Linked DNA regions of Duganella dendranthematis. The protein of the gene in region 2 interacts with the protein of the main gene of each other region in a pairwise test. Links are inferred from orthologs where the notes say so. Each region holds a gene or a part of one and is shown on either strand. Other genes may lie near its edges. The genes, in order: HH213_RS15880 and purT.

What was found.
Region 1: the proteins of purT (region 2) and HH213_RS15880 interact in binary tests that used the Escherichia coli proteins (3 or more experiments, as listed by UniProt). The link is inferred for Duganella dendranthematis from one-to-one orthologs.

The regions. Positions count from the first base shown.
Region 1 is NZ_CP051684.1:3,481,125-3,484,441, reverse strand. Bases 113-3,108 are described here. They hold HH213_RS15880 (polyprenyl synthetase family protein), read right to left. Parts: upstream 2,057-3,108; coding sequence 1,169-2,056; downstream 113-1,168. Other genes in these bases: HH213_RS15870 (aromatic ring-hydroxylating oxygenase subunit alpha), read left to right, coding at 2,645-3,108; HH213_RS15875 (exodeoxyribonuclease VII small subunit), read right to left, coding at 2,053-2,316; dxs (1-deoxy-D-xylulose-5-phosphate synthase), read right to left, coding at 113-1,168. In the rest of the region: more of dxs, read right to left, coding at 1-112; more of HH213_RS15870, read left to right, coding at 3,109-3,317.
Region 2 is NZ_CP051684.1:5,607,978-5,611,154, forward strand. The notes cover bases 121-2,976. They hold purT (formate-dependent phosphoribosylglycinamide formyltransferase), read right to left. Parts: upstream 2,227-2,976; coding sequence 1,015-2,226; downstream 121-1,014. Other genes in these bases: HH213_RS25640 (sensor histidine kinase), read left to right, coding at 121-228; HH213_RS25645 (LytR/AlgR family response regulator transcription factor), read left to right, coding at 249-1,013; HH213_RS25655 (DUF481 domain-containing protein), read right to left, coding at 2,243-2,976. In the rest of the region: more of HH213_RS25640, read left to right, coding at 1-120; more of HH213_RS25655, read right to left, coding at 2,977-2,995; HH213_RS25660 (DUF4124 domain-containing protein), read left to right, coding at 3,170-3,177. UniProt on the Escherichia coli protein: Involved in the de novo purine biosynthesis. Catalyzes the transfer of formate to 5-phospho-ribosyl-glycinamide (GAR), producing 5-phospho-ribosyl-N-formylglycinamide (FGAR). Formate is provided by PurU via hydrolysis of 10-formyl-tetrahydrofolate.

The DNA.
Region 1 (3,317 bases), 2.1 Mb from region 2 along the record:
GTTGCAGGAAGGTCGAGTAGATCGCCACCACCGGCTTGAGGCCTTCGCAAGCCAGGCCGCCGGCAAAGGTCACCGAATGCTGCTCGGCGATGCCGACGTCGAAGTAACGGTCCGGATACTCATGGTTGAAGCGCACCATGCCCGAGCCTTCGCGCATGGCCGGCGTGATGCCGACGAGTTTCTTGTCGACGGCGGCCATGTCGCACAGCCAGTCGCCAAATACTTCAGTGTAGGTTTTCTTGGCCGGCGCGGCGGCCGGCTTGATGCCTTCAGCCGGATTGAACTTGCCGGTGCCGTGATACAGGATAGGCTCGGCCTCGGCCAGCTTGTAGCCCTGGCCCTTCTTGGTCACCACGTGCAGGAACTGTGGGCCTTTCAGGTGCTTGATGTTTTGCAGCGTCGGGATCAGCGAGTCCAGGTCATGGCCGTCGATCGGGCCGATGTAGTTAAAGCCGAATTCCTCGAACATCGTGGCCGGAACCACCATGCCCTTCGCATGTTCTTCCAGCTTCTTGGCCAGTTCCAGCACGGGGCCAGGCAGCACCGACTTGCCGACGTTCTTGGCGGCGGCGTAGAACTGACCGGACATCAAACGCGCCAGATAGCGATTCAGCGCGCCGACCGGCGGCGAGATCGACATATCGTTATCGTTCAGGATCACCAGCAGATTGACGTCGTCCTGCACACCGGCGTTGTTCAGCGCCTCGAACGCCATACCGGCCGTCATCGAACCGTCGCCGATCACCGCGATCGCGTGGCGATGTTCGCCCTTGATCTTGGCCGCCTGCGCCATCCCCAGCGCCGCCGAGATGGAGGTCGACGAGTGCGCGGTGCCGAAGGTGTCGTATTCCGATTCGTCGCGTTTCGGGAAGCCCGAGATGCCGTCCAACTGGCGCAGCGTGTGCATGCGGTCGCGGCGGCCGGTCAGGATCTTGTGCGAGTAGGTCTGGTGGCCCACGTCCCAGACGATGCGGTCATGCGGCGTGTTGAACACGTAGTGCAGCGCTACCGTCAGTTCCACCGTACCGAGATTGGACGACAGATGGCCGCCGGTCTTGGATACGGAATCGAGCAGGTAGGCGCGCAGTTCATGCGCCAGCGGCGTCAGTTGGCTGTACGGCAGTTTGCGTACATCGGCCGGGGAATCTATTTTTTCGAGCAAGTTCATTTATGCCTTCCGCTGCACGATCAGGTCCGCGAGTTCGCGTAATCGCAAAGCTTTTTCTCCAAACGGCGCGAGCGCTGCGTGCGCGTCGAGCCGCAATTTTTCCGCCAGTGCGCGCGACGGTTCCAGACCTAAAATGGAAACGTAGGTCGGCTTGTTATCGGCGGCATCCTTGCCGGCGGTCTTGCCCAGCGTGGCCGAATCGGCCGTCGCGTCGAGTACATCGTCCACCACCTGGAACGCCAGGCCGATGGCGCGCGCATACACATTCAGCGCACTCAATTCTTCGTCCGACAAATCCTTGCCGGCCAAGGCGCCCAGCACCACCGACGCGCGCAGCAAGGCGCCGGTCTTCAGCTGGTGCATGCGTTCCAGCTGCTCCAGCGTCAGGCTGACGCCGACGCTGTCCAGATCAATCGCCTGGCCGCCGCACATGCCGGCCGAACCGGAGGCCTCGCCGAGCAGGCGCACCATCGCCAGCACGCGCGCCGGCGGAATCTGGTCCGCTGCCGACAGCACCATGAAGGCTTGCGACTGCAAGGCGTCGCCGACCAGCAGCGCGGTGGCTTCGTCGTAGGCGATGTGCACGGTCGGTTTGCCGCGACGCAGTTCATCGTCGTCCATGCAAGGCATGTCGTCGTGCACCAGCGAGTAGGCATGGATCATTTCGACGGCGGCAGCGGCGCGGCTCAGGGTCGCCGAATCGGCGCCGAACAGCGCACCGGCCGCGTACACCAGCAGCGGACGCACCCGCTTGCCGCCACCCAGCAGCGCATAGCGCATCGCCGCGTGCAATTTGGTTGGGATCACATCGGAAGAAGGCAGGAACCCGGATAAATCGTTTTCCGATCCGGCCTGCACGGTTTTCATCCAGTCGTCAAAGGCGCTCATTGTTCGCCCTCGCCGGTGACGACGAAGGGTTTCAGCATCTCGCCTTCCAGCACTTTGACCTGGGATTCCACTTTTTCCAGCTGGGCGGCGCAGAACTGCACCAGCGCCGAGCCGCGCGCGTAGGCGGCCACCGAAGCTTCCAGCGGCAGTTGGCCTGCCTCCATTTGCGCGACCAGCTGCGCCAGTTCCGCCATCGCTTCTTCAAACGAAGCGGGAGCGAGGGCGGCGGCGGTCGCGTCGGCAGTTAATTTCTTAGACATAGTCACTCAGTTATCTTTGGCATGCTTGGCACACGTGAGGCCCGCGCAGTGTAACCCGGTATTTTAGAACAAACCATCTTATCAGGTGGAACATTAGCGGGCCATGCAGCGGCGACTCTGGATTTTATCGCAATCGTCCCCATTTGCCTTGCAAGCATGCAGTTATTGCAATTTTTTGCACAATAAACGAGCACAGCACACTGTTAGTCGAGCGCAAAACACGGTATAATCGCCGGTTCCGTCCTAAATACCACCTCAACGCATTCGTATGCGGGTCTTTACGGATTCTGTCTCTTCTTGGTTTGAACATTAATTAAGGGGGGTTTGGATGTCCGATCTGGGTACCCACGCCAAGCTAGCGCGGCCAACTGCGCAACTTCCGGTAAGCGTCTATTTTGACGAATCGCTACTGCAGCGAGAAATGCAGCAACTGTTTAAAGCCGGTCCGCGTTATGTCGGACATGAGCTGATGGTGCCGAACGCCGGCGACTACGCCACCCTCGCCGCCGAGAATGAAGGCCGTATGCTGGTGCGTAACGCCGACGGCATCGAACTGGTGTCCAATGTCTGCCGTCACCGGCAGGCGCTGATGCTCAACGGCCGTGGCAATACGAACAACATCGTCTGCCCGTTGCACCGCTGGACCTACGACCTCAAGGGAGAGCTGATCGGCGCGCCGCACTTCCCCGAGACGCCGTGCCTGAACCTGCCCAAGACCCCGTTGCAAAACTGGAATGGCCTGCTGTTCGAGCAAAACGGCTACAACGTCATGGACGCGCTGAATGGCCTGTCGGTCACCAAGGACCTCGATTTCAGCGGCTATATGCTGGACCATGTGGAAGTGCACCACTGCGACTACAACTGGAAGACTTTCATCGAAGTCTACCTGGAGGATTACCACGTCGAGCCCTTCCATCCCGGCCTGGGCAGCTTCGTCACCTGTGACGACCTGCGCTGGGATTTCGGCCGCGAGTACAGTGTGCAGACGGTGGGCGTGCACA
Region 2 (3,177 bases):
GGTGAGCAGGTCAGCATCCGCATCAGCGACACCGGCGCGGGCTTGAACGAATCGGCGCCGCGCAAGCCGGGCGGTGGCGTCGGCCTGAGTAATCTGCGCGAACGCCTGGGCAGTTTGTATGGCGGCGCCGCTAAGGTAGAATTATTGGAAAATCAACCCTGCGGCATGACGGTGCGCCTCCTGCTGCCTTTGAATGTGAGTCCGACATCGATACCATCCGTGCCCTGATCGCAGATGACGAAGCCCATCTGCGCGAATACCTGGAAAGCCAGCTGAAAACCGTTTGGCCGGAACTGCGGGTCGTGGCGCGCGCCGCCAACGGTATCGAGACGCTGCGCATGATCGACGAGGAGTCGCCGGAGGTGGTGTTCCTCGATATCCGCATGCCGGGGCTGACAGGTCTGGAGGTCGCCGCCAAACTGGTGGACAGTCCCAAGCCGCCGCACATTGTGTTCGTCACGGCTTACGACCAGTATGCGGTAGAAGCGTTTGAGCACTCGGCGGTGGATTATCTGCTGAAGCCAGCCAACATCGAGCGGCTGGAAAAGACGGTCGCCAAATTGAAGGTCCGCCTGAAGCCTGCTTCGGCCGAAGGCGCGGTGCCGGCGGCGGCGTTGCAAGCGTTGCTCGCGCAGCTGGCGGCTGGCGGCGTGCCGGTGGCGTCAGCCGCGCCAGCGCCGGTCGCCGCACCGCTGCAATGGATACGCGCCACGCACGGCGAGGAAACGCGCTTGATCCCGATCGACGACGTGATCTACTTCCAGAGTAACGATAAATACACAAGCGTGTTTGTGGCGGATGGCGAAAGCCTGATACGCACGCCGATCAGCAAGCTGCGCGAACAGCTCGATGATCAGCAGTTCTGGCAGATCCACCGCAGTGTGATTGTCGCCGCGCGCCATGTGGCCGGCACGCGGCAGGACTTCCGCGGTCGCTTGATGGTGCAGCTGAAAGGCCGCCCGGAACAGCTGGTCGTCAGCCGCAACTACGTTGATCTGTTCCGGGGGATGTGACTCACTTGGCCAGCACCGGCTTGACTTTGGAAGCCGCCAGCTTGGCGTTGACGCGCGCAGTGTCGACATCGTCGGCGGTCGCCAGCGCCACGCCCATGCGGCGGCGGGCAAATGACTCCGGCTTACCGAACAGACGGATGTCGGTGTTCGGCACGCGCAGCGCGTCGGCTACGCCTTCAAAGGCGATGCCTGCGGCTTCGTGCTGGCCGTAGATGACAGCCGAAGCACCCGGCGCCTTCAGCGCGACGTTGACTGGCAGGCCGAGAATCGCCTTGGCGTGCAGTTCGAATTCGCTTTGCACTTGCGTTGCCATGGTCACCATGCCGGTATCGTGCGGACGCGGGCTGACTTCCGAGAACCACACCATATCGTCCTTGACGAACAGCTCCACGCCAAACAGGCCCAGGCCACCCAGGTCCGCCGTGACCTTGCCGGCGATGTCGCGTGCGCGCACCAGCGCCACCGGGTCCATGCGGCATGGCTGCCACGATTCCACGTAGTCGCCTTGCACTTGTACGTGGCCGATTGGCTCGCAGTATTGCGTGATGACCTGGCCGTCTTCGCCCAGCGAACGCACGGTCAGCAGGGTGATTTCGTAATCGAAGTCGATGAAGCCTTCAACGATCACGCGGCCCGAGTCCACGCGGCTGCCGGCGGCGGCGTAATCCCACGCGGCTTTGACTTCGGCGGCGCTGTCGATCTTCGACTGGCCTTTGCCCGACGACGACATCACCGGCTTGATCACGCATGGGAATCCGACGGCTTCGGCGCCTGCGGCCAGTTCTTCCAGGCTGCTGGCGAAGCGGTATGGCGAGGTGGCGATGCCCAGCGTTTCGGCGGCCAGGCGGCGGATGCCTTCGCGGTTCATGGTCAGCTGCGCTGCGCGCGCGGTTGGAATGCAGGTGATCTTGCCGGCTTGTTCCAGCTCCGCCAGTTTGTCGGTGGCGATGGCTTCGATTTCCGGCACCACCAGGTCAGGCTTCTCTTCCTCGATAAGCGCCGCCAGCGCATCGCCGTCGGTCATGTTGATGACGTGGGCTCGGTGCGCCACCTGGTGACCAGGTGCGTTTGGATAGCGGTCGACGGCAATCACTTCGACGCCCAGGCGCTGCAGCGCGATGATGACTTCCTTGCCGAGTTCACCGGAGCCAAGCAGCATGACTTTGGTGGCGGTAGGGGACAGGGGCGTGCCGAGGGTGCGTGGAGTGTTCATAGCTTGGAAATAGAAGTTAGAAAGAATAAACCAGTGTCACCGAGGTTTGCGTGTCGGTGTTTTTCTTGTCAGCCGGGACGTTGGTATCGCTGCGGATATTGAACGCGGCCTTCATCTGCATGGTGCTGTTGATTTTGGTGCGCAGCGCGGTTTCCGCCATCGAGTGGATATTGTCGGTGCCGCGTTCGACGATGACGTTCTGGCTGAATTGCGCGCTGTCGCTCAGCTTCCATTTCAGTAGCGCCGCACCGCGCACGGTCGGGCCGTTTTCGGTTTCGGTTGGCGAGCGCACGCCGCGGAAGTAGCCGGGACCGACTTCCACGTCCAGCGTGTGCGTGTCCGATTGGTAGATCTGGGTACCGTAACCGACGCCGATGGTCGAGTAGCGGGTGTAGGCGCCGAATTTGTCGTCGACGTGGGTCGCCAGCGCATACAGCTTGCCATGCTCGTCGTGCAGCAGCTTGTAAGCCGCCTTGGCTGATGCCGCGTAGCGCTGCGCCGAGCGCTCGCGCACTTGCTGGCCTTCGTCGTTCGTGACCTGTTCATCCTTGAAGTAACCGGACAGGATGTATTCATTGCTCCAGTTGTGCAGCTCCTGCTTGGCATCGATCTTGCCGGTGACCGAAGTACCGACCGTGTTACCAGAGGTGGAGATGGCGCCCAGTTCAGCGGAAGTATTCCAGCCGTGGGCATTGACCGGGTCCATCGAGTCTGCGGCGGCATAGCCGTGGGCCAGCGCAAGCGCAGAAAGAATAAGGAGAGATTTCATAGGCAAGAGGACGGCGCCGCGCAGCAGCAACACGCTGTCGTGATACGGAAAGAAGGCAGTATTGTACCCGACATAGAGCGACAATGCCGCATCGGGGACGGGATGTGCGAGGACGTACAGACTGGCGAAGCGGCGGGGCGGATGATGAAGGCTCTTATCAAAGGGGCATCAATCATGAAATT